DNA from 2 places in the Nocardia sp. NPDC057440 genome. Region 1 is predicted to be linked to the other one. Evidence: riboswitches for the same ligand, from Rfam matches in the RefSeq annotation. Region 1 holds a riboswitch; the other holds the start of a gene.

Region 1 (15,628 bases):
GACCTCCTGGACAACGTCGGCTTCCTCTTCTTCACCGACCCTGACGGCAACGGCTGGGCCGTCCAGCAGATCTCCACGCGCCCCTAGCCATGCGTGCCCGACGGTGTGGCATGGCTGCGACGCTATCCGCGATTGGCGAGGAGGAGGGCTTGGGTGCTGCGGCCGAGGGGGCCTTTTTCGTCGAAGAGGGCGGATTCGGCCAGGCCGATACCGTGTGGTTGGGGGTAGGTGACGGCGTCGAGGCAGATCCATTCGCCTACCGGTATGCGGTGCAGTGTGACGGTGAGGTCGGTGTTGATGAACAGGTAGCGCGACCAGTCCAGGACCGAGCTCACACCGTTGCCGGAGTCGGCGGCGGCCAGGGTGCGTTCCAGTGGGCTCGCGGTGGTGCCCGCCACGATCGGATATTTCAGCCGGATCCAGCAGATCGCGGGTCCGGGTTCGGCGAATGATCCTGTGATGAACCGGTATTCGATACCGGTGTGGAAGCCGACCGGCTGGCTGGCCGGAAACGCCGACGGGATCGCCTGCTCGGGTCCCGGACGGATGCCGGAGGGGATGATCTGCGGGGGCAGGGTCAGTTCGGGCTCGGCCAGTCTGAAGCGCCAGGCGTTGGCCTTCATGACCGGCCCGCGATCGGCTGAGAGCGTCGCTTCGATGAGCTCGACGCTGCGGCCGGGCCGGGTGACGCGCGCCTCGACGGTCAGCGGCGCCAGCGGAACCGGGCCGAGAATCTCGACCGCGACCCTGCCGACCTGGAAGCCCTCCCGCGGTGCGCAGCGTTCGATCGCGTAGCCGAGCAGCGCGGACGGCGGCCCGGCGTGCTGGGCGTCCGGTGACCACGGACCTCGGGTGAGCTCGGTCGAGACGAACCGATCGGGGTCCGCCGGGTCAGGTAGGTAGAAGGCGTCGGCCACGTCGTTGTCCGTCCCATCGGGCCGGCGGCGCTGCCGGTCGGCGAGTTATCTGTCGGTTGACGATTCCATTCGGGACGGTACTCCGGCGCTGGCGCCTGTCAGGTCTAGGCCCGGCCGAAGGCGAGGGCGACGTTGTGGCCGCCGAAGCCGAAGGAGTTGTTGAGCGCGTAGTCGATCCGTTGGCGGCGTGGTGCGCCCGCGACGATATCGAGGTCGATGTCGGGGTCGCGATCGTCGAGATTCAGTGTGGGCGGGACGATCTGGTCGCGCAGGGTCAGAATGGTCAGGATGGATTCGAGCGCGCCGACCGCGCCGATCGAGTGTCCCAGTGCGGATTTCGGTGCGTAGACCGAGGCGTCTGGCACAACGGCCGCGATCGCGTTGGCCTCCGACGCGTCACCGACCGAGGTCGACGTGGCGTGCGCGTTGACATGGTGGATATCCGAAACCTGCAGTCCCGCTGTGCTTATCGCCTTGCGCATGGCTCGCGCCGCGCCGATGCCGCCGGGGTCCGATGCGACGATGTGGTAGGCGTCCGAGGTGATTCCCGCGCCGAGCACCCTGCCGTGGATCTGCGCGCCACGCGCTCGTGCGTGACGCTCGGATTCGAGCACCAGCAGGGCCCCGGCCTCGCCGAAGACGAAGCCGTCGCGATCCCGGTCGAACGGCCGCGACGCGCGCTGCGGTTCGTCGTTGCGCGTGCTCATCGCGCGCATCATGGCGAAGCTCGCGATGGGCACCGCGTGGATGTGGCCCTCGACGCCGCCCGCGACGACGATGTCGGCCTCGCCGGTGCTGATCAGCCGCCAGGCCTGCGCGATCGCCTCGGAACCCGACGAGCACGCCGAGACCGGCGCGAAAACGCCTGCCTGTGCACCGATTTCGAGGCCGACCGTGGCGGCGGGCCCGTTGGGCATCACCATCGGCACCGACATCGGCGATACCTTCCGGTAGCCGCCCTCGCGCATGGCGTCCACCGCGTTGATGAGCGCGTCGCCGCCGCCGAGGCCGGTGCCGATCGCGACGGCCAGCCGTTCACGGTCCACCGCGGGCGCACCCGCATTGCTCCAGACTCGGCGTCCGAGCACCAGCGCCATCTGCTCGACATAGGACAGCCGCCGCTGCTCGATCCGGGTCAACTGCTCGCCGGGTTGTGACTTCAGCTTGCCGCCGATCCGCACCGGCAGGTCGTATTCGGTGACGAAATCCTCCTCGAGCGTCCCGATGCCGCTGTGGCAGGCCAGCAGCTCGGACCAGGTGGTGTCCGCGTCGTCGGCGAGTGATGTGGTCGCGGCGTAGGCGGTGACCACGACCGAGTCGCGAGCAGCGCCGGTAGTTTCTGAAGCGATTGTTACAGTCACGATGTCATGGATACCTGTACCACTCGCTACAGTCAACTCATGGCCCGCCCACTCGACCAAGCAAAACGCGCCGAACTCCTCGCCGACGTGGTGCGATACATCGCCGATCACGGCCTGGCGGACCTGTCGCTGCGCCCACTCGCGGCCGAGCTCGGCACCAGCTCCCGCATGCTGATCTACTACTTCGACACCAAAGAGGAGATGCTCGTCCAGGCGCTCACCACCCAGCGCCCCGACATCGCGGCACTGTTCGCGGACGTCGGCGACGCCGCGGAACTCCGGCGGCGACTGAGCGACTTCTATACGGCGAGCCTGTCGGGCGCGGGTGCGACCAGTGTGCGCGTCCTGTTGCAGGTGCTCGGCACTGCCTGCGCCCCGCGCAGCCCGTACGCCGCCTACGCCGACGCCGCGATCGCCACCTTCGTCGCGGCGCTCACCGAGGCGCTACGTCGCATCGCATCGATCGAAGACCCGGAAGCCGTTGCCACGCTATTGATTTCCGGCCTGCGCGGCGTCATCCAAGACCGCCTGATCACCGGCGACATCGACCGCGCCGACCGCGCGGCCCACCGCCTGATCGAGCAGAATCTGCGCTGACGGTTCATCGGCAGGTTCTGCGCCATCGGTGTGGAAGCTGTTGTTGTGCTTTCGATTTCCGGTCCGAACGGTGTTATCCGGCGGCCACCTGGGCTGTTGCCACGACGAACGAGTGTGAGCCGTGCACCCGATGGGGGTCGCACGGCTCACGCGTAGGTGTGGCGGAGATGCTGTCACGCAAGGGCGATGGCGGCGCACAAGGCGGCGATGGCGATGAACTGCAGGGCCACGCGACCGTTGACGACGCTATCCCACTTCTCCTGCAGGGCACGTGCATTCGGCGGGATGATCCCGGTCTGCGCGGCGGTGGTCTGCACGGCATTGATCGGCTTGGCGACCCGCACATAGACGCCGAGCCACGACACCAGGGCCAGTACGGCGATCCCGGCTGCGACGGCGGCCGCGAAGTGTCCGCCGATGGCCGCGATGACGCTGGTCGCCACCGCGGTCACCACGCCGCTGATGCCGACGATCGGCATCCGCTTGTCGGCGTAGTAGTGACCCCATCCCGCGTTGATGGTCATGGTGCGGTCGTCCAGTTCGGCGTGGACCGACCGCATGACCATAGCGGCGAGGGTGTCGGTGCCGTAGACGATCGCGTTGGCGAGGACCGCGACGATGGCGACGAGCTGGATGACCGTGGTGAGCATGGCGACTTTCCGTTCTCTCGTTCTAGCTGCGATATAGAATCTAGCACAGCTAGATTCAAAAGCAAGCAGAAGATTCAGAAGGTCGCGCCCAGCTCGGTAGCTTCCTGTTTGCTAGCGGGCCGTAGATGCCGGCCGAGGTTCGTTCGGGCGAGCGAAGGAGCGCGATGTCTGCGGAGGGGCTACGCGATCAGCTCCGAGTGGTGGCTGATGTTCGCCGTGTGCGCGAGCCTGTTGCTGGTGGCGATGGACGTCACGATTCTGAATGTCGCGCTGCCGTCGCTGATTGCCGATCCGCACGTATCTCGATACCGGAGTACGGGCAGCTGATCGGCGTATTTCGTTCCAGCGCATACGTTTACGCGCGCGGGGGCAGATGCCGACGATTCTGGTCGGCCGCCGCGTGCGTGTGCCGAGCGCTGCCGTCTTGCGGCAGTTACTGGGTGCGGCCCCAGCCATGTTCGAGAAGGTCGAAGAGCTCGCGCAGGGCGCGCGGCGGGTCCTCGCGGTCACCGGCGATTTGGGTGCTCTCCAAGGCGAAATGGGCGAGCCCGGCGGCGGCGAGGTCGTCTTCGGGTGCGTCGGTCGCCTCGGCGATCGCGGCGGCAAGCGCGGTCTCGTGCCGTAGCCACATTCGGTGCGCGTACTCGCGCAGCGCAGGTGTCGAGTTCACCAGGTCGTGGAAGGCCGCGATGTCGGGGTCGGTACCGGATCTGGTGCGGTTGAGCACCAAATAGTCGCGGATGGCGTGCAGCACCGACTGGCCCGGTGCTCGGTCGCGGACCGCGGCAACCATGGCGGCCTCCAGCTCCTCGTCCAGATCGAAGACCAGGGCCTCTTTGCCGGGGAAGTGCTTGAACAGCGTGCTGAGTGAGACGTCCGCCGCTTCGGCGACGTCGCGGACGCCGACGTTGTCGTAGCCGCGTTCCAGGAACAGTCGCGTCGCGGCGTCCGCGAGCGTCTGCCGGGTCTGGGCCTTCTTGCGCTCGCGGCGCCCTGTCGTCGCGGTCATGTCGACGACTCTACTCCGATTAGCTATCGACTTCAAAGTCGGAGCAGTTGTACTTTTGTAGTCGATATGGTTTTCTGACGCTGTTCGAAATCGAGGAGGTGAGCGGCCATGTCCGCAATAAGAACCGAGACGCAGACCGCGCCGCAGCGGTCGATCCGGCTGGTCCTGGCCGGGGTGATGCTCGCGATGCTGTTGGCGATGCTCGACAACGCGATCGTCGGCACCGCGATGCCGACGATCGTCGGTGAGCTGGGCGGCCTGAGCCAGGTCGCCTGGGTGGTGACCGCCTATGCACTGCTGTCGGCGATATCGACACCCGTGTGGGCGAAGCTCGGCGACCTGTTCAGCCGCAAGCCGGTGTTCCTGACGGCCATCGGGGTGTTCATCGTCGGGTCGGTGCTCGCGGGCGCGGCCTGGTCGATGCCCGCGCTGATCGGGTTCCGTGCACTACAGGGCCTCGGTGCGGGCGGTATCGCCGTCAGCGCATTGGCACTCATCGGCGCGCTGGTGCCGCCGCGCGAACGCGGCAAATACCAGGGCATGACCGCGACGACCATGGCGATCGGCACCATCGGCGGACCACTGCTCGGTGGCGTGATCACCGACGGCCTCGACTGGCGCTGGGCGTTCTACCTCAACATTCCACTCGGCATACTGGCCTTCGCCTGGTCGTTCTGGATGCTCGACCTACCTGTCGCTCGCAAGAAGGTCACCATCGACTACGCGGGCATTGTCGCCCTCGCGACCGCTATCGCCGCCCTTGTGCTGGTCGCGACGTGGGGTGGCGTCGAGTACTCCTGGCTCTCGGTGCCGATCCTCGGACTGGTCGCGCTGGCCGTCGCGGCGGTGAGTGCCTTTCTCGCCATCGAGCGGAAAGCCTTCGATCCGGTGATTCCATTGGAGATCTTCCGCAGCCGCAATCTCGTCGTCTCCGCGCTGACGGCACTGGTCGGCGGTGTGGTGATGTTCGGAGCGATCCTCTACCTGCCGCTGTTCCAGCAGACGGTCCAAGGTGCTTCTGCCGCGAATTCCGGACTGTTGTTGCTGCCGATGATGATTCCGCTGCTGATCGTTTCCCAGATCGTCGGCAAGCGGATGAGCGCCACCGGTAGATACAAGATCTACTTCATCCTCGGCGGCGGATTTCTCACCGCGGGGACCGCGCTGCTGATCATGGTGGATGCCGGAACAGGGCGTCTGGCAACGGGTTTCGCGATGGCATTGATCGGGACCGGACTCGGTTTCGCGATGCAGCTTTCCACCGCGATCGCCCAGAACAGCGTGGATATGAAGCACATCGGCGCCGCTTCCGGAGCAACCACCCTGTTCCGCACCCTCGGCGGCTCTCTCGGTGTGGCCGCCTTCGGCTCGCTGTTCGCCAGGGCCTTGCATGGGCATGTGCCCGCCGACGGTAACGGTTACCTCGAGGCGTTCGCTGCAGGCACCGGCTACGTATTCCTGGCCGCAACCGTTATCTGCGCCTTGGGATTCATTGTCTCGTGGTTCATCGAGGAGGTCCCGCTGCGCGGCAAAGCGCCCGAACCGGCCGTGCGGGTGGGAACTACCGCCGAGGCGCAGCCCGAGACCGCGTCCTGATTCGATTCGAGACGGTCGGAGTGGAATCTCACTCCGGCCGTTCGTTTGTTGTCGGGCGGCACGACCACGCCTCGCGGACAATGCTTTCGATATCGGAAGTTGTTGCAGTCCAGCCGAGTTCAAGACGCGCCCGGCCACTGTCGCTGACGAGTCGTTGTGGTTCCGCAACCGCAGGGCGGTGCTCGATCGGGATGTCGCGCCCCGTCACCTGCGAGACGACGTCGATCAATTGCCGCACGCTGGTGCCGACTCCGCTGCCGATGTTGTAGCGCGCGCACATTCCATGGCTCGGCATCGTTGCGATCGCCGCGCCGAAAGCCCTTGCGGCATCGGCGATATGCACGTAGTCGCGACCGGTGCTGCCGTCGCCGTTGAGAGTCAGGGCGGGGCTGTCACCGGCGGCCGCCGCGAGGATGCGCGGCAGGATTCGAGTGCTGTCCGGGTCCGGTCCGCCCGCGATATTGAACAGCCGCAGGATCACTGCGGCGAGTCGCCCGGTGCGGGATTCGGCTTCGATGGCCTGTTCGGCGGCTTGTTTGCTCGCGGCATACGGATGGGGTGGGTTGTCGGGGAGGTCTTCGGTCATCGGCTGCTGTTCGGGTGCGCCGTAGATCGCGGCGGTGGACGCGAAAACCATGGCGCCGACACCCTCCGACTCCATGGCCCGCAGCAGTGCCACTGTCCCTGCGGCATTGACATCGAAATACCGATCGGGATCAGTGAAAGACTCACGAACGCGGGTGAGCCCGGCGAGGTGGCACACCACATCCATGCCCCGCACTGCCGCACGTAGCGAGCCCGGGTCGAGTAGCTCGGCGGACCGGACGGGCAGGCCGTCCGGTACCCGTGAACGGTCGCTGTGGATAAGTCCGACGACGTCATATCCGCCATCGCGCAATGCTTCCGCGACGGCTGCGCCGAGGTAGCCGTTCGCTCCTGTCACGAGTATCCGCACAGCTCACCTCGGTTCGTGGCTCGGGCCGTCGGCGATCGAGTGATTGGTCCGCGTCATGGCATGACCGGAGCGGAGGCCGATTCGCTTCGGAATCCAGCCCAGTACGCCACGGCCCTCGGCACGTTCCAGTAGAACGCTATGGCTGCGGGGAATCCACGCGACCCGCCGGGTCCGAAGGCGAACCCGGCGGGTGCGGTGAATCGGGCTAGGAGACCACAGGCAAGTAGACCTTGCCGCCCGCGTCGGCGAACTCCGCGGACTTCTCCGCCATGCCTGCCTCCAACGCCGTGGCTTCGTCGAGCCCCTGACGTGCCGCGTACTCCCTGACATCCGCCGAGATCCGCATCGAGCAGAACTTCGGGCCGCACATCGAGCAGAAGTGTGCGGTCTTGGCAGGCTCGGCGGGCAGGGTTTCGTCGTGGTACTCGCGGGCGGTATCCGGATCCAGCGAGAGGGCGAACTGGTCGCGCCAGCGGAATTCGAAACGGGCCTTGGACAATTCGTTGTCCCGGTCCTGGGCGTGCGGGTGGCCCTTGGCGAGGTCGGCGGCGTGGGCGGCGATCTTGTAGGTGATCACGCCGACCTTGACGTCGTCGCGGTTGGGCAGGCCGAGGTGCTCCTTGGGCGTCACGTAGCAGAGCATCGCGGTGCCGGCCTGCGCGATGATCGCGGCGCCGATGGCCGAGGTGATGTGGTCGTAGGCGGGCGCGATGTCGGTGGCGAGCGGGCCGAGGGTGTAGAACGGCGCTTCCTCGCACAGCTCCTCTTCGAGCTTCACGTTCTCCACGATCTTGTGCATCGGCACGTGGCCGGGGCCCTCGATCATCACCTGCACGCCAAAGGATTTCGCGATCTTCGTCAGCTCGCCGAGGGTGCGCAACTCGGCGAACTGGGCCTCGTCGTTCGCGTCGGCGATGGAGCCGGGCCGCAGACCGTCGCCGAGGGAGAAGGTGACGTCGTACTTCGCCAGGATCTCGCAGAGCTCGGCGAAGTTGGTGTACAGGAACGATTCCTGGTGATGGGCCAGACACCAGGCGGCCATGATGGAACCGCCGCGCGAGACGATGCCGGTGACCCGCTTGGCGGTCAGCGGCACGTAGCGCAGCAGCACGCCCGCGTGCACGGTCATGTAGTCGACGCCCTGCTCGCACTGCTCGATCACGGTGTCGCGGTAGATCTCCCAGGTGAGCGCTGTCGGATCGCCGTTCACCTTTTCCAGCGCCTGGTAGATCGGGACGGTGCCGACCGGGACGGGGGAATTGCGCAGGATCCACTCGCGCGTCTCGTGGATGTTCTTGCCGGTGGACAGGTCCATGATGGTGTCGGCGCCCCAGCGAGTGGCCCACACCATCTTCTCGACTTCCTCTGCGATGGAAGAGGATACGGCCGAGTTGCCGATATTCGCGTTGATCTTCACCAGGAACTTCTTGCCGATGATCGTCGGCTCCAGCTCCGGATGCTTGTGATTGGCGGGGATCACCGCGCGGCCCGCGGCCACCTCGTCGCGCACCAGCTCGGGCGCCACGCCCTCGCGGGCCGCGATGAACCGCATTTCCGGGGTGATGATGCCCTGGCGCGCCCACGCGAGCTGGGTGGGCGGGCCGGCGACCTCCGGCTTGGTCCAGCCGTCGCGCAACTTCGGTAGGCCGGCCTCGACGTCGATGGTGGCGGCGTCATCGGTGTACGGGCCCGAGGTGTCGTAGACGTCGAAATGCTCGCCGTTGGTCAGGTTGATGCGACGCACCGGAATGCGCAGGTCATCGACCTCGTGGTAGTGCTTGACGCTGCCCTCGATAGGACCCGTTGTCACGGTCTCGACAGGTGTCGTCGTCATGGAATTCCTCCCTACGCCGGCATTACCCGGTCAGGTTCATACGGTCGACAGCCCTGCCGCCCGAATGGGCTAGCTGTCCTCTCAGCCCGCTGGTGCGAGCCCCCGTTGGCGATGTGAATTTTTCCCGGCCGACCATACCCGCACCCCTCGTTGCCGCGCGCAATGATCGGACGAACATCCAGCCACGGCCGCCACCGACCACTGCGGCACCGGTAGATTCGACAGCGTGAAATTCACCCTGGAAGTGGACCTGGATGCCCTGCCCGACGGCGTGCCGGCACCTGCCGACCTCGCCGTGGAGCTAGGCCGCATCCTGCGCTACTGGGGCGGAAACATGAAGCATTACCAACTGGTCGAAGGCGACGCCTCCGACATCTACAACTCCGCCTATCGCCAGGTCGGCGCCTGGCGCATCGACTGAGTCCACTCGAGATCAACTCCGACATCATCGCGGCATCGCACGACCAGGTCCTGTCGATCTTGTTCGCCTGCCGAGGCTGGGCTAGGCGGCTGCCTTGCCTCCGCTCGGCCCGGCGCGGCTATCGACGGACTGCGTCCGACAGCGCCATTAGGTGGCGGGGGTGTTGTAGGCGTCGCGCATTGCCTGGAGGTCGATCTTTTTCATGCCGAGCATGGCGGCTACCGCGCGGTTGATCGCGGCGGGGTCGGAGCCGGTCAGCAGTTGGTCGGCTTCCGAAGGCCAGATCTGCCAGGGGACGCCGTATTTGTCGTTGAGCCAACCGCATTCGATTTCGTGGCCGCCGTCGGCGAGCAGGGCGGTCCAGAGGCGGTCGACCTCTGCTTGGCTGTCGCAATTGACCAGCAGCGACATGGCGTGGGTGTAGTGGTAGTCGCCGCCGCCGTTGATGGCGGTGAACTTCTGACCGTTGAGCTCGAAGTCGACGAGCATGGTCGTACCCGCCTCGCGCGGACCCGCCTCGGTGTAGGGCACGACGTTGGTGACCTTCGAGTCTTCGAACAGTGAACAGTAGAACTCGGCTGCTTGCTCGGCCTCGGTGTCGTACCAGAGGTTGGTGACGATTTTCTGCATGACGATCCTCCCGAGTGAAGTTGCGTGCATTAATGCAGACGGTACGGGGGACAAGAACTCATCGTGGACAGACGGCGAAGCTCGCCCCCGACCGGTCCGGTATCCGGTCGGAGACGAGCAGCCGCGAGGTGCCGATCAGCGCTCGCGCGGGCCGATGGGGAACCCGAGGGCGCCGAAGGTGGCGTTGAGATTGATCTCGATCTGGGACAGCAGCGCATTGGTGTCGGCCAGCATGGACACGACGTTGTCGGTGCGGCAGCCGACCTGCTCGGGGGCGTTCGGCGCGAGCCGCGACTTCAGCCAGTTGAAGGTCTGCCCCATGCCGAGCGACGGCAGCGTCAGATGCTCGCTGAGATGATCGCGGGTGTAGACGACCGACGCGCCGCCCGCGCAGTACTGCCGGGCCAGCCGGTCATTGGTCCACCACGGGACCGCCTCGTCGAAGACGCCCTGGTAGAGGAATATCGGCGCGGTGGGGATATTGCGGCCGAGCACCGTCGCGTCGAAGACCTCCTTGATTTCCGGAACCGCGAGGAAATCCGCGATCGGAATTGTCAGCAGCCGCTGGTAGTCGATGAACATCATGGTCAGTGCGTTGCGTGGCAGGCACTGACGCTCGGTCCGGTCCATCAGCGCCCGTCCTTCGGGGGTCAGGTACCGGTCGGCGGCTTCCTTGAAGCTCGGGTACGCCTTGCGCAGCGAGGAGATACCGATGCCGATGAGGCTCGAGAACATCGACCCGTTGACGTGCAGCAGCGAAACCACATCGGAGGTCGGCGCACCGAGCGCGACGCCCTTGACGTTCAGTTCCGGCGCGTAGGACGGCTGCATTTCGGCCGCCCACCCGCTACCCATGCCGCCGCCCGAGTAACCCCACATGGCCACCGGTGTGTTCACGCCGTCCAGGCCGAGCGGTTCGAATCGTTCGGCCGCGCGGATGCCGTCGAGTGTCATGTATCCGGGTTCTTCGGCCACCGCGAGATGGCCGTCGAGGCCCTCGTAGTCCGGAATCGAGATCGCCCAGCCCTGGCTGATCAGCGCTGCCAGCGCGATCAGCTCACTCTGCGAATGGATGCCCTCGGCGCCTGCGAGTCCGCTGCCCTGTTGCAGCACGAACGACGGCGCGCAGTCGGGGCTTGCACTGTCGTAGTAGAACTGCAGCGAGACCAGCGGCCGGGTCCGGTTCGGATCGGCGCCCGCGGGCAGCACCACCGTCGTGACGGCCGCGGTGGGCTTCCCGAACAGGTCGGTGGTGCGGTACAGCAGCTGCCACGAGCGCACATTCAGCGGCAGCAGGGTCAGTACGGCCAACCTCACCTCCCGTGCACGCAGGATCGCGCCCGGTTCCCGCGATTCGAATCCCTCGGTCGGCTGATAGAACGAATCATGTTGCGGCAGTGGCGGTGCCGCAGCAGCCGGGGTGGCAGCAAGGCCTCCGGCCAGTAGTGCGCTTGTCAGCACGACGGCCATCGTCACTGCCGTCGCCACGACGCGTGCCGCGGTCCGGCTTCTGCTGTCGGTCCGATCTCCATTGATCACTGACACGTCAGTCCTTCCCTCATCAACGTGCCAGTGATTACAACATGAACTCTGGTTACCAACAAGAACTCTTGTTGAAATTGCTCCGGCTATGGTCGAGAGATGACCCGCAGCATGTCTGCCGCGCGGCCCGAACCGGAATCGGTGCGGCGTCGGATTCGTGGCCTCGATGCCGAACAGCGCAGCGCGCAGCGACGCAATCAGTTGCTCGACGCCGCCACCGAACTGTTTGCCGAGCAGAGCTTTTCGGGGACATCGATCGAGCAGATCTGCCAGCACGCCTATGTCGGAACAAAGGGTTTCTACGATCATTTCGACAGCAAGGAAGCCTGCTATGTCGCACTGCTCGTGAAGCTCACCGAGCAGATCCAGCAACGGGTCATCGAGGGCGCGGCCGCGGCCGCCGGACTGGACTGGCCGCAGCGCGCCGCCGCTGTCATCGCCGCGTTCGTGCATGCGATCGCCGATGATCCGCGGCTGGCCCGGGTGACCTTCGGTGAGTCGGGCGGCATATCGACAGCCGTGGAAAAGCAGCGGCGGATCAATCGGCGCTGGGCCGCGGCCTTCCTCGACAACCAGTGGTCGACGGAGCCCGCCGCGGACGCCGTCGACGAACACCGTCGGCTCGCGCTGGCGCTCGCCACCATCGGCGGCATGTTCGAGCTGGTCACAGACTGGCTGCACCACCACGACGACGGAGGTGCACCCGATGAGGTCGACACCCTGATCGTCGACCTCACCCGCTTCCTCAACGCGGTGGACGCGGGGCGGACGTCCGTCGGTTAGGTCGGATGATGCCGGGATGCACTGCGGCCGTGGATATTTCGCGATCGATCAGCTCCGGACGAAATCGGCCGGCGCCCACCCCGTCCGTGAGCGGGGGTGGGCGCCGGTCGGCACGATGGCGAATTCGCCTACGTGGTCCCGCCGTTCGCCGAACCGGTGGCCAGCGCGCCGAGCAAGCCGATGATCACGCCAACCAGCGGCGAACTGCACGTCGGGGGCTGGCTGGAGGTGCATCCGCCGGATCCGGAATCCGCTACCACGGTGGGCGCACTCGCGGCGGAGGCCGAGGCCGCGGAGACCAGTTGGCCGGGAATGAGCACAGCCGCCGCGACGACGACTGCGGCAATGGAACGCTTCATCAGGTCCTTCTCTTCTATCTACCCCGGCGGATGCCTCCTCCGACCCGAACGCTACCGACCGGAATTGCCGCGCCGTAGCCCTCGATTCCAGGGGGTCAACGCTGCGCGGCGGGCAGGATGCGGCCCCGGACCTCGCCGAGTCCGAGGCGCGTGTCCGCTGGGCCGGGGGCGGTCGCGGTGATGACCACCTCGTCGCCGTCTTCGAGGAAGGTGCGCAGTTGCCCATTGACCGGCACCGGTTCTGTACCACCCCAGGACAATTCGATGAACGAGCCGCGCTGTTGCTGTGCTGGTCCGGAAATGGTGCCCGACGCGTAGAGGTCGCCGGTGCGGGTGGCGGCGCCGTTCGCCGTGAGATGGGCCAGCATCTGCGCCGGGGACCAATACATGCGGGAATAAGGCGGATGCGAGACCACCTCGCCGTTCCAGCTCACCGCCAGGTCGATATCGAGTCCCCACGGTTGTTCGTCACGCAGGTAGGGCAGCGGCCGCGGGGTCTGCTCCGGCAGTGGGATGCGCGCGGACTCCAGCGCCGCCAGCGGGGTCACCCACGCCGACAGCGAGGTGGCGAACGATTTGCCGAGGAACGGACCGAGCGGTTGATACTCCCAGGCCTGGATGTCACGCGCGGACCAGTCGTTGACCAGCGCGACACCGAAGACGTGCTCGGCGAACTCGTCCGCGCCGATCGGCGAGCCCAGCTCAGAGCCGACCCCGACGAGGAAGCCGAGCTCGGCCTCGATATCCAGCCGTCGGGTCGGGCCGAAATCGGGTGTGCCCGAATCGATTCGACGCTGACCGCAGGGGCGGGTGAGGTCGGTGCCGGACACGACGACGGTGCCGGACCGGCCGTGGTACCCGACCGGCAGGTGCCGCCAATTGGGCAGTAGCGGTTCGGAATCCGGGCGGAAAAGGCGGCCGAGATTCGTGGCGTGGTCGATGCTGGCGTAGAAGTCGACGTAGTCGCCGATCTGTACCGGCAGCGCCAAGGTCACCTCGGCCAGCGGATGCGCTGCCTCGGCGAGGATTTTGCCCTCGACCAGTGTGCGGAGCCGGTCGCGCGCCGTGTGCCAGTACCGCGGGCCCTGCGCCATGAACGCATTGAGACTCGGCTGCGCGAAGACCGGATCATCGAGTGTTACGGCGAGATCGATGACCGAATCGGCCAGTCGAGCGCCGACGCGATAGTCGCCATGGGCGGGCGCGAACACGCAGTAGGGCAGGTTCTCGGGTCCGTAGGGCGAGCCGGGGCGGACCTCGATGCGCTTCTTCACTGCTGTGGACCCCGATTCGACCAGGTCCAGGCGTAGCCGGGATCTTCACACGCCAGCGCGCCCTCGCCGAGTTCCAGCGGCCGGAAGGTGTCGACCATGACGGCCAATTCGTCGAAGAAGTCGATGCCGATGCTGCGCTCATAGGCGCCGGGCTGCGGGCCGTGCGCGTAACCGCCGGGATGCACCGACACCGAGCCCTGGCCGATGCCGGAACCCTTGCGCGCCTCGTAGTTTCCGCCGCAGTAGAACATGATCTCATCGGAGTCGACATTCGAGTGGTAGTACGGCACCGGGATCGACAGCGGGTGGTAGTCGACCTTGCGCGGCACGAAATTGCACACCACGAAGTTGATGCCCTCGAACGCCTGATGAGCCGGTGGCGGCTGGTGCACGCGTCCGGTGATCGGTTCGAAGTCGGCGATGTTGAAGGTGATCGGGTAGAGGCAGCCGTCCCAGCCGACCACGTCGAACGGGTGCGTCGCGTAGATCATTCTGGTGCCGACGACGCGGCCGCCCGGCCGGTGCTTCACCAGGACCTCGATATCGGCGCCTGTCTCGGTCAACGGCTCGGTCGGTCCGTGCAGATCGCGCTCGCAGTACGGCGAATGTTCCAGCAGCTGGCCGAATTTCGACAAATAGCGCTTCGGCGGTGTGATGTGACCGGACGCCTCGATCACGTACGCGCGCAGCGGATCGGGCCCGCTGGGCAGCCAACGGTGGGTTGTCGCCCTCGGAATGAGCACTTGATCGCCCTGTCGTGCGGCGATAGCGCCGAAGACCGTCTCCAGCACCGCGGCGCCGGATTCCACGTACACCAGCTCGTCGCCGATGGCATTGCGGTACAGCGGCGAGCCGCCCTTGGCGACCACGTAGGAGATCCGGACATCGGCATTGCCGAGCAACAGCCGCCGACCGGTGACGGGATCGGTCTCGGCGGGGGTGTCACCGGGGAACAGGTCGTGCAGACGTAGATGTCGATGGCGCAGTGGATGGTTCGGTGTCGTGGACTGGTCGGGCAGTTCCCACACCGTGGAGTCGACGATCGCGGGCGGCAGGCCGCGGTGATAGAGCAGTGACGAGTCGCCGGAGAAGCCCTCCTCGCCCATCAGCTCCTCGTAGAAGAGTCGCCCACTCTCGTCCCGGTGCTGGGTGTGCCGCTTCGGCGGCACCGATCCCACCTGCCGATAAAACGCCATGACCGCACCTCCGGCCGCTGGTCGGATATTTGCTACCCATGGTAGTGAGCGGTGTTGCCCAATGGTGGCAAAAGCGGCCCGATGGGTACGCATTCTGTCGGGTCACCATTGCCGTTGCCGAGCATTTCGCCTAGCGATGCGGCTAACCTGCTGAACAATTGTTGAGCTGCGCAATGGCCGGCGCGGGCCCGGGTGTGCTGCCGGGATCGGGCGGCGATGCGGTCAGGCGTCGCGCAGCGCGCGATACACCGCGGCGCCCACGAAGGCGCCGAGGCTCTGCGGATCCCAGCCGCCCTCGCCCGCGAGCAAGGTGCGCACCGCGCCCTCGCCCGCCGACACCCACAGCTCTACCAGGGCGGGCAGCTTCCGATCGGCGTCCTCGGTGCCCCATGCGCGCAGGGTGGGGCGCAACAGGGTGGTGCAGCGCTCGACCGCGAGCTTGCGGCCACGCCCGAACGAATCCGCAACGGCGGGATCGGGATTGCCGTACAGCAGCCGCCACGC
Region 2 (15,628 bases), on a different contig from region 1:
ACACGTCACCGATCCCACCAACGCCGCTCGCACCATGCTGATGAGCCTGGAAACCCTCGACTGGGACGAAGAACTGTTGTCGCTGTTCGGAATTCCGCGCGTCATGCTGCCTGCGATAGCCCCCTCCGCCAACCCCGAGCTGTTCGGCACCACACGCATCGACGGACCGTTCGGCGGTGCGGTGCCACTGGCGGGCATCCTCGGTGATCAGCAGGCGGCCACCGTCGGGCAGGTGTGCTTCCGTCCCGGCGAAGCGAAGAACACCTACGGCACCGGAAACTTCCTGCTGCTCAACACCGGTCACGAAATCGTGCGCTCCCGGCACGGGCTGCTCACCACCGTGGCCTACCAGTTCGGCGCCGAGAAACCGGTCTACGCGCTGGAAGGCTCGATCGCGGTGACCGGCTCGGCCGTGCAGTGGTTGCGTGATCAGCTCGGCATCATTTCCGGTGCGGCACACAGCGAATCGCTGGCACGCGAAGCCGAGGACAACGGCGGGGTGTACTTCGTGCCCGCCTTCTCCGGACTGTTCGCACCCTACTGGCGATCCGACGCCCGCGGCGCGATCGTCGGCCTCTCGCGCTACAGCACCAACGCCCATCTCGCGCGCGCAACCCTCGAATCCATCTGCTACCAGACACGCGACGTCGTCGAAGCCATGGAGGCCGACTCGGGGGTGCGCCTGGACGTGCTGCGCGTCGACGGCGGCGTCACCGCCAACGAACTGTGCATGCAGCTGCAGGCCGACTTCCTCGGCGTCGCGGTGTCGCGTCCGATGGTCGCCGAGACGACCGCGCTCGGCGCCGCCTACGCCGCCGGTCTCGCCGTCGGATTCTGGGGCAGCACAGACGAACTCGTGCAGAACTGGCACGAGGACAAACGCTGGAACCCCACCGGCAGCGAACAACAGCGCGAGCGCGGCTACGCCCGCTGGAAAAAGGCGGTCTCGCGCACCCTCGACTGGATCGACGTCGAGGACTGAGACGCCTCGACAACCCGTTATCGACTAGTGACTAGCACTGAAACAAGGAGATCGCTGTGTCCGCTCGTTTGGACCCCGCCTACCGCGCTGCCGCGCTGAACACATTGGGCGACCACGACATCGACGTCCTCGTCATCGGCGGCGGCGTCGTCGGCGCAGGAGCCGCACTCGACGCCGCCGCGCGCGGCCTGTCGGTGACCCTTGTGGAGGCCAGGGACTTCGCGGCAGGCACGTCGAGCCGGTCGAGCAAACTCATCCACGGTGGACTGCGCTATCTCGAGCAGCTCGACTTCGCGCTGGTGCGCGAGGCATTGAAGGAACGCAGTCTTCTACTGCGCAAACTGGCGCCGCACCTGGTCCGCCCGGTGTCGTTCCTGCTGCCGCTGCAGCATCGGGTGTGGGAGCGCGCGTACATCGGTGCGGGCGTCGCACTGTACGACACGATGGGCGGGGCACGGGCGCTGCCGATGCACCGGCATCTGTCGCGCACGCGGGCACTGGAATTGGCGCCCGCGCTGCGTGCCGACGCGATGACCGGCGCCATCCGCTACTTCGACGCACAGGTCGACGACGCCCGCCACACCATGACGATCGCCCGCACGGCCGCGCAGCACGGCGCCACGGTACTGACCCGCACCAAGGTAACCGGCCTGCTGCGCGACGGCGCCCGCGTCGTCGGCGCGCACGTCACCGATCTCGAATCCGGCCGTGAATACACCGTGCGCGCCCGCCGCGTGATCAGCGCGACCGGCGTATGGACCGACGAAATGAACCAGATGACCGGCGTGGAGTTCCCGTTTCATGTCCGCACCTCCAAGGGAGTGCACATTCTGGTTCCGCGCGAACGCCTCGACCTGGATACCGGGCTGATCATGCGCACCGAGAAGAGCGTGCTGTTCGTGATTCCGTGGGGCAACCACTGGATCATCGGCACCACCGACACCGATTGGGCGTTGGACAAGGATCATCCCTCGGCAAGCAACGCCGACGTGCAGTATCTGCTCGACCACGTCAACGCGGTCCTGCGCGAGCCGCTGACCCGCGCCGACATCGTCGGCACCTATGCCGGTCTGCGCCCGCTGCTGTCGGGCGCCTCGAGCGACACCGCCACCCTCTCGCGCGAACACGCTGTCGCCGAACCGGTTCCGGGGCTGCTGGTGATCGCGGGCGGCAAATACACCACCTACCGAGTGATGGCCGCCGATGTCGTCGACGCCGCGGTCGAGGGTCTCGGTCGCGCGGCCGCGCCGTCGGTGACCGCGCAACTGCCGCTCCTCGGCGCGGTCGGCTACCAGGAACTGGCCGCCGACGTGCATAGCGTGGCACAGCGAGCCGGACTGTCCACCACCACCGTCCAACGACTGCTCGGCCGCTATGGCTCCGCCGTCTGCGACCTGTTCGAGCTGATCGCCGCCGACGCCGACCTCGGCAAGCCGATCACCGGCGCCGAGGAATACCTCGCCGCCGAGATCGTCTACGCGGTCACCCACGAGGGTGCGCTGCATCTCGACGACGTCCTCACCCGTCGCACCCGCATCTCCATCGAATCCCGGGACCGCGGCCTGGCCGCCGCGCCGGAGATCGCCTGGTTGATCGGCCCCCACCTCGGCTGGGACGCCGCCGACACCGATCGCGAGGTCGCCCGCTACCGCGACCGCGTCCAGGCCGAACTGGCGGCCAACGAGGCCGCCGACGACGCAACCGCCAACGCGGCCCGCTTGGTCGCCTGCGCCTGACCCGGTCGGCCGGGAAGGCCGCGGTTAGGATCGCCGCCATGGACGAGATCGCCCGCAAGCCAACTGTGCTCGCCGTCGAGGCCGCCCTGCGCGCGGCCGGAGTGACCCCCGTGGTTCGGGTTCTCCCGGAGACCGCCCCCACCGCGGTCGCCGCGGCCGAACAACTCGGTTGCCCGGTCGCGGCGATCGCCAACAGCCTGATCTTCGATACCGGCGGCACCCCGCTGCTCGTGCTCACCAGCGGCGCGCATCGGGTCGACACCGGCAAGGTCGCCGCGCACCTGGGCGTCCCCGAACTCGCTCGCGCGAGTGCCGCATTCGTTCGCGAGCACACCGGCCAGGCCATCGGCGGTGTCGCCCCGGTCGGGCACCCAGCTCCGATCAGGACAGTGATCGATGAGACCTTGGCCGAGCAGCAGCAGATCTGGGCCGCCGCCGGACACCCGCACACCGTTTTCCCCACGACTTTCGACGAGTTGATCGCGGTCACCGGCGCCGAGGTGATCGCGGTCGACTAGTCCGGGTGTGGAATGTTGTGGCCCGCTGTGGCGGTCACCAGGCGTAGGGGCCGGATCGGGCCCAGACGGCGAACACCGCGAGCGCGAGCAAAAGGTGGTGACTGCCAACCCGGGTCTCTTTGCGATGGAAGTGGGTGGTCGCGCCCAGGCGATCAAGACCGCAGGTCCAGCCCGGATCGAATCATCCTGGGCCGGACCGGGATCCGCCTGCTGATCAGTTGAGCACGGCGTCGAACATGCCGGGCTCGTAGGACCCTCCTTGCTGGCGCACTATCACGCCGAGGCGGTTGGCCGCGTTGATCATGGCGACCAGGTAGACCAGCGCGGCGATCTGGTCGTCGTCGTAGTGCTCGCGCACCTGGGCCCAGGTCTCGTCGGACACTCCGTGCTGGGCATCGGCGAGCCGGGTGCCCTCCTCGGCGAGTGCGAGCGCGGCCCGCTCGGCCTCGGTGAACACGGTGGACTCGTGCCAGACGGCGACCAGGTTGATGCGGACCGCGGTTTCACCGGCGGCCGCGAGCTCCTTGGTGTGGACGTCGGTGCACCAGCCGCAGCCGTTGATCTGGCTGGCGCGCAGCTCCACCAGTTCCAGCGTGGACTTCGGCAGCGTCGACTGCATGATCGCCAGGCTGGTGTTGGCGAACCGCTTGCCGATCTTGGCGCCGAGCTCGTTGGTGGACAGGTTGAAACGGGGTTCCATGACGTGGTCCTCACTCGCGGTACTGAATTGAACGAACATGAGACGGCGGCGACCGCATCCCTGTAACAGCGCGCTGACGTGACGTGCACCACTACGGCTCGGTGTTATAAAACGGCGAGGCCCGGCGTCTGGTGGGTGACACAGTCGAGAGTGAACAGGAGCCACCCATGGTCGCTACGTCGCAGACCACGCCCGGCGATCGAAGCGAGAGCAGCAGTCGCGACGACCGCCCGGACCCCGCCACCGAGGCGTTCGTCGCCCACCGCAACCTGCTGTTCACCGTCGCCTACGAGATGCTCGGCTCGGCCGCCGACGCCGAAGACGTCCTACAGGAGACCTGGCTGCGATGGGCGGGCGTCGACCTCGACACCGTGCGTGATCAGCGCGCATACCTGGTCAGAATCACCACCCGTCAGTCGCTCGACCGGCTGCGCACGCTCGGCCGCCGCAAGGAGTCCTACGTCGGACCGTGGCTGCCCGAGCCGCTGCTGACCGCACCCGACGTGGCAGAGGACATCGAGCTGGCCGACAGCGTGTCGATGGCGATGCTGCTGGTTTTGGAGACGCTCGCGCCGACCGAGCGGGCGGTGTTCGTGCTGCGCGAGGTGTTCGATCTGGAGTACGACGAAATCGCCGAAGCCGTCGACAAGACCCCGGCCGCGGTCCGCCAGCTCGCATACCGGGCACGGGCATACGTCGCCGCGCGCCGACCGCGCGGGGTCGTTTCCGCGGCCGAGGCCCGAGTCGCCCTCGAGGCGTTCCAACGAGCGATCGAAACGGGCGATCTGCAAAACCTGCTCGACATCCTCGCACCTGATGTCGTCCTCCTGAGCGACGGTGGCGGAATCGTCCAGGCCGCGCTGTCGCCAGTCGTGGGGGCCGACCTGGTGGCTCGCGTGCTGGGCAAGATCGCCGCCGCGGCGTCGCTGCAGCCGGCGCAAGTCAACGGCCACCCGGCGCTGATCATCCAGCTCAACGGCAAGGTCGACACCATCGTGGCGATACGCATCGACGACAGCCTGATCACCGGGCTCTACGCCGTGCGCAACCCTGAGAAGCTGTCGCGTATGCAACGCGAGACCGCCCTACGCCGCTGAGCCGAGACAGCACCAGGACCTGTCAGCCCTTTATGGGACAGTTCGGGTACGCCACGGTGTGGATACGCGCGGGTGTCCAGCGACCTCTCGCCATATCCGACCGATTCGGCGATTCCGGATCCCGTCCACTGACCGACAGTTCCAGGATTCCGAGGCCGTCAGCTCTGGGGTGACCGCAACACCAGGACGGTGATCTCGCTGGGCGCGAAAACCCGCAGCTGCGGGCCCCAGAATCCGGTGCCGCGGCTCGTGTACAGCTGGGTGCCCGCGCCATGGCGGCTCAAGCCTGCGACGACCGGTTGCTCGAGGCGAACAAGGTAGTGGAACGGCCAGATCTGACCGCCGTGGGTGTGGCCGGAGATCTGCAGCGCGACCCCCGCGGCGGCGGCTTCGACGACCTGGCGGGGCTGATGGGCGAGCAACACGATCGGTGTGTTCGGTTCCACGCCCGCGAGTGCGGCAGACAGGTTCGGGCCGTGGCCTTCGAGCCCGACACCGGTCGGGTCGTCGATGCCCGCCATCACCAGTTGGTCCCCGCCCCGGCCGACGGTCTCGTGCTGATTGTGCAGCGGCTGCCAACCGATCGAGGCCATGTGCTCGATCCAGCCGGGCGCATCGCCGAAGTATTCGTGGTTGCCGGTGATGTAGAACTTGCCGAGCTCGGCGTCCACCTTGCCGAGCGGATCCACCTGCGCGCGCCGCTTCGCGACCGAACCGTCCGCGAGATCACCTGCGTGGCAAGCGATATCGGGCTGCTGCGCGTTGACGACCTCGACGACCCGCTCCGACCAGCGCAACCGGTCCAGCGCCGCGAAATGGGTATCGGTGATGACCACCATCCGCAGCCCGTCGAGCCCGCGCCCGAGTCCGGGGATCGACACCTCCAGGGTGCGCACCCGAGGCACCCGCCGCGCCTCGACGATTCCCCACACCGTCAACCCTGCCGCCACCGCGAGCACTCCGACCGCGACGATGCGCGACCGTTGCGGATCCTCCACCCCGGCGACGATCAACCCGACCCGGGCAACGTTGCCGATCACCGACCAGCTGAACACCACCCACATCACACCGAGCAACGTGTCACCGACGATGGATGCGGCATCCGACTGCGCCGGCCCGTGCCCGAGGAACATCGCCGCAGGCAGACAGAGGAATCCGAGCAGAAACACCGCCGACCCCAGCCAGAACAGCGGGCCATCGCCGCCGGTCGGCGCTTCGACCACAGTCCACCAGGGCAGCAGGAACAGCACGGCGGGAATCGCCAGGAACAGAACAACACGCGGAACGTACTTCAACAGGATTCATCCTTGTTGGCGCAGGGTGCAGCGCACGGTCCACTCCCGCCCGGCGCTATGGGCGCTATCGACGATAACAGCGTTAACCGAACGTCGGCGTCGACCGCATCCCGCCACCGACCCTACGGCTGATACGGCGGCGCGACGCCCCAGCCCCAATGCGGCATCGGCGCTTCCAGCGGCGGATGCGCCTCTGGCTGCGAGTTCGTCTGCGCGATACGGGTGCCCCACTCGATGTAGGAGGCGAACGCGGCGCGGAATTCCGGGTCGGCGGGCAGACCGACCTCGTCGGCGGCATCCATCAGCAGGTTCACCCAGCGACGACGCTGCGGTTCGGTGATGGCTTTGCCGAGGTGCTGACGCACCATGTGGTGGTAGCCGCCGCGCTCGCCGCTGTAGGTCTCGGGCCCGCCGAACACCTCGGCAAGCCACATCGCGACATACTTCGGATGCCCGGGGTCCATACCGCGGAATAAGGGGCCGACCACATCGTCCTTCAGGACCTCGCGGTAGAACGCGGTGGTCAACGCCTCGAAGGCCGGCATGCCACCCGCCCATTCGAACAGGGTCGGCACGGCGGGATCGCCGACAGCAGAGTCCGTCACCAGCCCAACCCTACACAAAACCCGGACCGCACCCCGGGTGCGCGAACAACCACAGGCCGTCGGATTATCCGGGACTTCCCCCAGCACGGCATCACTCCGGCGAGGGAGGCCAAATCCCCACTGAAGGTGATGATCTCACCGATTCCCGCCCCTACCATGGCGGTGGTGACCGTTGCCGCCGATGCCGTTCGCGGCCGCGTCCTGCTCGTCGCGGGACTGTGCGCTCTGTTCGTGTCTGTCTGGATGGCGCCGGCGTTCGCCGACTCGCCTGCCTCGGGCGCGGACGTGTCGGTCGCGCAGAGCCTTGGCGATCGCGAACTGACCCTCGTGCTGCGCCGGGTGACCAGCGTGCCCGGTCCGCTTCGCGTGGACGTCGTCACCCACACCGGGACTGCCGCAGGACAACTCACGCTCGCGGCGACGCCGACCGGAGCAGCCGCCCACCCGGCAGCGCCTGCCCCGGGCGCACCCAGTACCGGGGCGGTGATCGACCTCGGCGGCACACCCGGAATGTACTCGGCCACACTGGCAATGGATCGCGCTGGGCCGTGGGAGCTGGCTGTCGGTGACGGCGTGCGCGTGGCGCGGATCCCGTTCGTGGTGCCCGCACAGGTCACCTCACCGCCGGAGCGTCTGGTCTACGGCGGATTCCTGGTCGCGGGAGTGCTGCTGCCCGTGTCGATCCTGATGGCGATTCGTGCCCGCCGCAGCGGGTGGGCGCTGCTTCCGGCCGGTGGGATGGTGGCCGGGATCGCGGTGTCGGTGACATCCGCGCTGCTGTCGGCGTCGCTACCGCTTCCTCCGCAGCCAGGCAGCCAGCTCGACCCGACGGTGGACAACCTCGAGAATCCCTATGCCTTGAAACAGCCGTTGATCTCGGACTTCTCCCGTCCCCCAGTGCTGCTCACCGTGACAGGCGACCCGGTATCCGCCGGTCGGCCGGGCAACCTCGATCTGTTCGTGATCGACGCGGCCACCGGCGCACCCGTCGACGACCTGCTCGTGCACGACAGTGCGCTGATGCATCTGCTGGTGGTCGGCCCGTCCGGTAGGCTGTCTCATCTGCACCCGATCCGGATCGCCCCCGGCCGCTATCAAGTCCATCTGGCCTCGCCGGAGCCCGGACATCATGCCCTGTCCGCCGAGGTGGCCCGCCGCGGCGGCGGGGTCCAAATGGTGCGTGCCGCAACCGGTTTCACTGTCACACCGGGTGCGACAGCACAGGTGCCGCCACCGACCGCGGTGTCTCTGGGCGCAGCAACCACCACCGCATCGACCGTGGTGGACGCCAACCCCATCACGGTCAGAACAACAACAGCGGTAGCAGGCACACCGACCACCCTCACCGTCGAAATCGGCGACACCGCCGACTTGCAACCGTGGCTCGGCATGGTCGGGCACCTGATCATGGCCGGACCGCTGCCGGACACTGATGGCACCGATATGGCTGCGGCCGTACAGGATTCGCCCATCTGGGGACACGCCCACTCGATGGGCTCGACATCGATGGCAGGTATGTCCGACATGCCGGAGATGAGCGGTATGCACGAGAGGGGTGGCGCGGCCGCCACCGCGGGTCGGGGAACCATGCTGATGGCGCCGGTGAACGGCGAGAGCGCCCCCGATGAAACCGTGGCCGCCTACGGACCCGATGTCCCTTTCACCTACACCTTCCCCTCCGCGGGCCGATATCGGCTGTGGATCCAGGTCGAACGGCACTACACCGTGCTCACCGTCCCGATCGTGCTCGATGTCGCGGCCGCCCCGACGGCGGGAGCGCACCGGTGAGCGCCACGGCCGCAGCACCGGTAAGCGGCCACGGTTCGCGGCAGCGTGGTGTTCTCGTGGGTGGTGGTGGCGTCGTCATCGTCGCCGTCATCGTCGCGCTCGTGTGGCAGGCCTGGCCGCGATCGCCCGCCCCGGTGGTGCTGAACACCGGCACGCCCCAGCACCTCGTGACCGTCACCGTCGACAGGCCGCGCCTCGGCACCACCGACATCGACATCACGATCACCGATCGGGCCGGTGTCCCGATCGACCATGCCGCAGTGCTGCTTCAGGCGAACCAGCCGATCATGGGCCACGCCGGTCAACCGGTGGCGGCGGCGCCCACGAGCCCCGGCCACTTCCATGCGGCGGGTGTGGCATTGATGATGACCGGCCCCTGGGACCTCCGGCTCTCGATCGATACCCACGACGGCGGCGAGCAGCTCACGCTGCCGGTCTGGGTCGGTGGCTGAGATCGAGCCGACTGCACACGCATCAGGAACAACCATCGCAGCACGACCAGGGAAAGGACCGCCCGTCATGAGCACCCGAGCACCGTCCGACGCGTCCGCAGACCGCGGCGGACCGGCGGTGACCACCACAGCATCCGCACCCGCCGCTGCCTCCGACAATGGCACGGCGGCTCGTATCGGCGCCTGGGTCGTCGTACTCGGCACCGCTGTCACGCTGGTGGGATTGAGCTGGGATATCCAGTGGCACAACGAAGTCGGCCCCGACACCTTCTTCACCCTGCCGCACCTGTTCCTGTACTCCGGCAGCGCCATCTCCGGGTTCGCCAGCCTCGCCATGGTCCTCATCGCCACCTCCGCCCAACGCGCCGGACGCCCGGTACCCCGGATGGGCGGCACACCCATACGGGTGTTCGGCAGCAACCTCACCGCACCGCTCGGCTATATGGTCGCCGGAGCAGGTGCGGCATTGTTCCTGCTCTACGGTCTCCTCGATCTGGAGTGGCATTCGATCTACGGCTTCGACGCGGTGCTGAACACCCCCTCACACGTGGCGCTGTTCCTGTCGATCACGCTCACCATGATCGGCAGCATCATCGTGTTCGCCGCCCATCGCGACCATCGCTGGGGCCGGATCGGCATCGTGGTGGCGATCCCGATCCTTATCACCTTCGCGCCGATCCCCACCAACGCGTTGAACAACCTTGCGCTGCCCGCCGATCCGACCATCCTCGGGATCGTGCTGTTCGGGCCGATGCTGCTGATCCTCGGCGCGGCATTGCTCGCCCGCGCCGGCGCCGCCGTCGCTATCGCCTGCTCGCTGGGAGCGATGCAGGCGATCCTCTGGTGGTTCTCGCCGTGGGCCGCCGAAACCTATGCCTCGGCGATCGGGCTGCCGCTGCGCGACGGTCTCACCGGGCGGCCACCGCAGCTGCCCGCGATCATGCCGATGTTCCTGATCGTCGCGGCCGTCGTCGTCGAGGGGTTGTTCCGGCCGGCGCGCACCCGCGGTTACGACGCCAAGAAGATCGTGCTGGTGGCCGGTGTCGCGACCGGCGTGATCGTCGGGGTGAGCTTTCCGCTGCAAATGAACCTCACCCACGCCATGTCGCACCTCGCGTTCGCCGACGTCCTGACGGTCACGCTGCTCGGGATTCCGCTCGGATTGCTCGCCGGGTTCCTCGGCGGCCGATTCACCACCATGCTGCAGGCACTCGCTCCCACGACGGAGGACCACCGATGATCGTGCTGCGCAGACTCACTGTCGCTGTACTGGCCGCTGTCACCCTGTCGCTGGTCGCGATCGCACCTGCTGCCGCGTACGCGCCGGTCGACATCGTGCACACCGAGCGGGTCCAGGCCGGCCCGTACAGTCTCACCGTCGGGTTCTCCACCTGGCCACTGCGGGCGATGAAGTCCCTGGACTTCACGTTCCTGCCCGATGGCGGCATCACCGATAAGTCCGGAACCTTGCGCGTGACCGGCCCCGCGATCAAACCGGGACGCCGCGCAGCCCCGCTGGTGCGGCACCCCCGCAAACGCGATTCCTGGGGCTTGGATGTCAAAGCGTTCGACGACCCCGGCAGCTACCGATTCGCCTTCACCATCGACGGGCCGCTCGGGCCCGGCGAAGGGACCCTCGACGGCGTCGAAGTTCTCGACCAACCCGGGCCACCACTGCCGCTGAGCTGGACCATCGGCACCCTGCCGCTGCTGGGTCTGATCGTGTTTCTTGCGGTGGCCTGGCGTCGTACCCGACCAGGCCGTCAAACCTTGATCGTCTGAGCCTGCCCGTCCGCGAACCGCGGTGCTGTCAGGCCGATTTCCGGGCGGTCGCGACCCGTCCGACGAGCCAGGCCACCAGCACCGCGGCCAGGAACGACAACAGTGACGCGCTCATCCACGGCTGTTTGGTGAAGTGCAGCTTCTCCTGGATATTCACCCAGAAGTCGGTCCACACGCCCGCGTCACCCGGGTTGATGAGCTGATACACCGACAGGCCCACCAGCCAGGCGACGATCATCCCCCAGCGCGAAGGAGCATCCGGTGCGGTGTTCCAGTCCCCCTTCGCCCGCAGGAAGAAGTCGGCGACGAGCACACCGAGCAGCGGCACGAACACCGAACCGATCAACCCGAGGAAGCCGAAGTAGTTCTCCATCTTCAGCTGCAGCGCCAGCACCGTGATCAGCGCACCGAGCCCGATCGACAGCACCCGGCGGTCGATGCGCGGCGCGAGGTTCTGGATGGACACAGCCGTGGAGTACACGTTGGCGAAGGACTGATCGGCCTCGCGCAACACGAAAACGAAGAAGAACACCGCACCGAGACTCACCTGCAGGAATGGCGTGTACTGGCCGCCGTCACCGGTCGCAAGGGCCAACGCGAACAAGCCGAGGATGTAGGCGACGATCTGGGTGATCGCATACGCCCCGCTGGCCGCGCCGAAGGCGGCGCCGGTGCTGCGGGAATGGCGGGTGTAGTCGGCCGCGACCGGCACCCACGAGATCGACACGGCCAGCGCCGCATCGGTGGCGATCCAGAACAAACTCCAGTCGACACCGAACGGCCCGGCACCGGTGGGGCCGGGATTGGTGGTCAGGTCGGGCAGACCCTTGTGCAGGAACTGGATGTAGAACCAGATCAGGGCGATCACCACGCCCACGGTCACGAACCGGCGCAGCAGCCGGACCGAGCCGAGCGGCCAGATCGTCAGCGCGGTCGTCAGCACACCGGCCACCACCACATACAGCCAGTGCGGACCGCCGCCGAACAGCTCTTCGGCAGCATTGCCGATGACGATCAACTCGAAGGTTCCCCAGCCGATGAGCTGGGCGATATTGAGCACGGTCGGCAGATAGCTGAGCTTCGCGCCGAACAGGCCACGCAGCAACACCATCGCGGGCTTGCCGGTCTGCGCCCCCGGCACCGCGGCAAGCCCGAGCATCACACCGCCGAGGACAGTTCCCACGATCATCGCGAGGATGCCCGCGGCGATCGAGATCTGCGGCGCGTACTCGGTGTTCGGAGCCAGCACCGTGTACGCGCCGGTGAACGCGACGAGGCTGACGCCGAGATTGGCCCAGAAGGCGCTCTGGTCCCAGAACGACAGCACCTTCGGTGCGGGCTCCTCGAGGGTCAGCGGCGCCTCGTGCCGTTCGGATTCATCCAGGGTCGGTGCGGACATGCCGAAGCACTACTCCCTACGCCGGCATTACCCGGACAGGTTCATGCGGTCGGCGAAACATCGAGTCCGCCCTCTCAGCCCGGCCGTGCCCGAGCTCCCGCGGTGGGGTCTTATTCGGGCGAATAGTACACGCGACGCACCGTGTCACACAGCCTTCTGTCCTTCGACCGAATCCAGCAACGGGGCGTCGTCACGCACAGCCCAGTGTTCGACCACCAACCCCGTCGGAAATCCGGAAGATGTCCACCTGCTCCAGGCCACCGGTCTTCCATCGGTGCGACCCCCGTGTCACCGCGGGAACCCAATGCGGATGTGCCGGCCGCGGCAGGCGTACGACACATGACGCGGCCCTCGCTCGACAGCACCTCGTGCAATTCCGCACTGCAGTCTGCAAAACTCGTGGCATACCACTGGACAACGACGTCGAGGATGTCCAGCCGACGGCCACTGACGTTGTCGCAGAAGTCCGGTGCGAACGAACTCAGCACGGTGCGGTCGCCGCGCAGGGTGAAGTCGAGCCGGCCGGTGGCCAACGCACGAGCGTCGACGGACGGCTTGGTTCGGATGTTCCCCATGCCGCGCAAGCCGGGCGCAGATTGCAGCGAATGCCGTCGTGCAGGCGGTGAATTCGCCGAGGAGAGGCGGGCACGGTCATGATGGGATCCACGCGTCGCGCGGTCGCGGTGCTCGGCGCGATCGTAGCGCTGGGTGGGTCGGCGGCGTGTGCGGCCGAGGGCGAACCGGACGCAGGCAGCCGCGCGACCTCGACGCCCACCGAGCAGTCGACCCGCGGCGAGATCGTCTCGGCAACACCGGTCGCCCAGCTGTCGGCAACCGACACCAGCGCGTACCTGAACACCTCGGCCCGCAACGGTATCGACGCCTATCGCGTCGTGTACCGGACCATCGACACCAGCGGCCGGCCCACCACCGCCAGTGGCCTGGTCGTGCTGCCGCGCACCGACTCGCGCAGGCTGCGCGTGGTCAGCTACGCGCACGGCACGCTGTCGCTCAAGAGCGACGCACCGTCGGTGAACGGGACGACCCGCCCCGACCGGGCGCGCACGATCATGTTCGCCGCGGCGGGCTATGCGGCGGTCGCGCCGGACTATTTGGGACTCGGTGAAGGTCCGGGGTTCCATCCCTACACGCACGCCCCGACGGAAGTCAGCGCCTCGGTCGACCTGTTGCGTGTGGCTCGGACGGTCGCGGCCCGTGAGCAACGCGAACTCGACTCCGACATCCTGGTCACCGGCTTCTCCCAAGGCGGCCAGGCAGCGACGGCGCTGGGCAAGGCACTGGACGCGGGCCAGGTCCCCGGCTTCGGGCTCGCGGCGCTGGCGCCGGTGAGCGGACCCTACGACGTACAGAATGTGCAGACGCCCGCAGGTCTCGACGGCCAGGTTATGCCCGCGAGCGCGGTCTTCTACTTCGCCTACTGGCTCACCTCGATGAACCGCATCCACCATCTCTACGACAGCCCCGCCGAAGCATTCCAGGAACCGTATGCCACCAAGGTAGAGGCGCTCTTCGACGGCAACCACACCGAAATCGCCATCGGCGCAGCCCTGCTCACCGCGCCACAACAGCTGTTGACGCCCAAGTTCATCGCCTGGTCACGCAACCCCACCGGAGCCGCACGCGACGCCGTCGCCGATACCGACGGCACCTGCGACTGGACGCCCCGCGTCCCGGTCCACCTCTATGCCGCCTCCGGTGATCGCAGTGTCCCCTACGCCAATTCCGAACACTGCCTGCAAGCGCTGCGCAGCGATAAGGCCACCCTGCTCGACCTCGGCGATATCGATCACGGCAGCACCGCCACCATCGCGCTGCCACAGATCCTGGAGGTATTCCAACAGCAGGCCCCACCCACCTGAGCCGCCCGCATCGCCGGATCGTGCCTCCGTCGGTAGCAGGGGTACACCAAGCCCCTTCCCGTTGGCGACCTCCGTCAGGTCCGGCCAGACCGGGGGCGAGGAGTAGATCCGCCCGATCCGGCGCTGAGCGGTGTTGCGGGCGCAACCCTGCCCTGGTGGAACCGCCGGGAAGCACTTGCCAAGAAACCGATTCGTCTGGATCCCGCCGCACACGGCACTGTCACTACGCGAAGACTTCGCCGACTCCGGCCCCCAAGAGCAGCACGTGGCAGACCGGGACAGAGCGGACGCGGCGTGTGGTGGAACGTCGGCGACGCTGGTCAACTCCGGCGCGACGTGGGACGATCGCGGAAATGACCAGCAAACCCGCCACGGAACAGTATCTGCGCGACCTCGCGCGACTGCGCCGCGTCCGCGACCGGATGGACCGGGAGTACACACAGCCGCTGGACGTCGAGGCGCTCGCCCGCGACGCGCACATGTCGGCCGGGCACCTCAGCCGCCAGTTTCGCCTCGCCTACGGCGAATCGCCGTACGGCTACCTGATGACGCGGCGTATCGAGCGCGCGATGGCACTGCTGCGTCGTGGTGACCTCAGCGTCACCGAGGTCTGTTTCGCGGTCGGCTGCCAGTCGCTGGGCACCTTCAGCACTCGCTTCACCGAGCTGGTCGGAATGTCGCCGAGCACCTACCGGCGCGAGGCGGCGCTCGCGACGGCGGGGATGCCGTCCTGCGTGGCGAAACAGGTGACCAGACCGATCAGGAATCGAGAAGCGCAGGTCGCCGACCCGCAATTAGCCTGATTGCCATGGACATCACCATTCACTCGAGCTTCCTGCCCCAGGACGACCCGGACGCAGCCCTGGCCTTCTACCGCGACACCCTCGGCTTCGAGGTCCGCAAAGACGTCGGATACAACGGGCTGCGCTGGATCACCGTCGGCCCGGCCGACCAGCCCGGAACCTCCATCGTCCTGCATCCGCCAGCCGTCGACCCCGGCATCACCGACGACGAGCGCCGCACCATCCTCGAGATGATGGCCAAGGGCACCTACGGCGGCATCCTCCTGGCTACCAAGGACCTCGATGGCACCTTCGAGCGAGTGCAGGCCAGCGACGCCGAGGTGGTTCAGGAGCCGACCGAGCAGCCGTACGGGGTTCGCGACTGTGCGGTCCGCGATCCTGCGGGCAACCTGGTCCGCATCCAGGAGCTGCGCTGAGCCGTCCGGCGATCGCAGGCCACGACCTGCACAGACCGCACGTGAACGAGCCTGTGCACGAGGCAGCGGCGACCGTCATAGGCACCGAGAGAAAACGTGCCGGTGCGGCTTGCATGACCGACGAGCGCTACCCACGCTTCCGGGTGTGGCGTCGCAACACCGAGCATCAGCCAAC

Evidence for each region. Region 1 has a riboswitch for thiamine pyrophosphate ahead of thiC (phosphomethylpyrimidine synthase ThiC). Riboswitches for the same ligand answer to the same signal wherever they lie in the genome.
Region 2: another riboswitch for thiamine pyrophosphate. It lies ahead of ACFU4Z_RS28430 (purine-cytosine permease family protein); the one in region 1 lies ahead of thiC (phosphomethylpyrimidine synthase ThiC).

What each region holds. Positions count from the first base shown of each region.
Region 1 is NZ_JBHVDF010000002.1:548,078-563,705, forward strand. Features, by position in the region: gene ACFU4Z_RS05815 (VOC family protein) at 1-87, shown strand, start outside; gene ACFU4Z_RS05820 (thioesterase family protein) at 123-917, opposite strand; gene ACFU4Z_RS05825 (KasA/KasB family beta-ketoacyl-ACP synthase) at 1,022-2,278, opposite strand; gene ACFU4Z_RS05830 (TetR family transcriptional regulator) at 2,318-2,875, shown strand; gene ACFU4Z_RS05835 (DUF1772 domain-containing protein) at 3,049-3,525, opposite strand; gene ACFU4Z_RS05840 (TetR/AcrR family transcriptional regulator) at 3,959-4,534, opposite strand; gene ACFU4Z_RS05845 (MDR family MFS transporter) at 4,643-6,130, shown strand; gene ACFU4Z_RS05850 (NAD-dependent epimerase/dehydratase family protein) at 6,159-7,073, opposite strand; gene thiC (phosphomethylpyrimidine synthase ThiC) at 7,291-8,919, opposite strand; TPP riboswitch at 8,911-9,035, opposite strand; gene ACFU4Z_RS05860 (hypothetical protein) at 9,146-9,340, shown strand; gene ACFU4Z_RS05865 (VOC family protein) at 9,488-9,970, opposite strand; gene ACFU4Z_RS05870 (lipase family protein) at 10,106-11,515, opposite strand; gene ACFU4Z_RS05875 (TetR/AcrR family transcriptional regulator) at 11,612-12,295, shown strand; gene ACFU4Z_RS05880 (hypothetical protein) at 12,424-12,654, opposite strand; gene fahA (fumarylacetoacetase) at 12,750-13,928, opposite strand; gene ACFU4Z_RS05890 (homogentisate 1,2-dioxygenase) at 13,925-15,124, opposite strand; gene ACFU4Z_RS05895 (TetR/AcrR family transcriptional regulator) at 15,347-15,628, opposite strand, start outside.
Region 2 is NZ_JBHVDF010000016.1:72,444-88,071, forward strand. Features, by position in the region: gene glpK (glycerol kinase GlpK) at 1-982, shown strand, start outside; gene glpD (glycerol-3-phosphate dehydrogenase) at 1,039-2,718, shown strand; gene ACFU4Z_RS28385 (YbaK/EbsC family protein) at 2,757-3,236, shown strand; gene ACFU4Z_RS28390 (carboxymuconolactone decarboxylase family protein) at 3,451-3,936, opposite strand; gene ACFU4Z_RS28395 (RNA polymerase sigma-70 factor) at 4,104-5,033, shown strand; gene ACFU4Z_RS28400 (metallophosphoesterase) at 5,192-6,328, opposite strand; gene ACFU4Z_RS28405 (group II truncated hemoglobin) at 6,451-6,933, opposite strand; gene ACFU4Z_RS28410 (hypothetical protein) at 7,090-8,721, shown strand; gene ACFU4Z_RS28415 (FixH family protein) at 8,718-9,173, shown strand; gene ACFU4Z_RS28420 (hypothetical protein) at 9,241-10,413, shown strand; gene ACFU4Z_RS28425 (hypothetical protein) at 10,410-10,955, shown strand; gene ACFU4Z_RS28430 (purine-cytosine permease family protein) at 10,984-12,354, opposite strand; TPP riboswitch at 12,349-12,465, opposite strand; gene ACFU4Z_RS28435 (hypothetical protein) at 13,008-14,234, shown strand; gene ACFU4Z_RS28440 (helix-turn-helix transcriptional regulator) at 14,588-15,037, shown strand; gene ACFU4Z_RS28445 (VOC family protein) at 15,043-15,453, shown strand.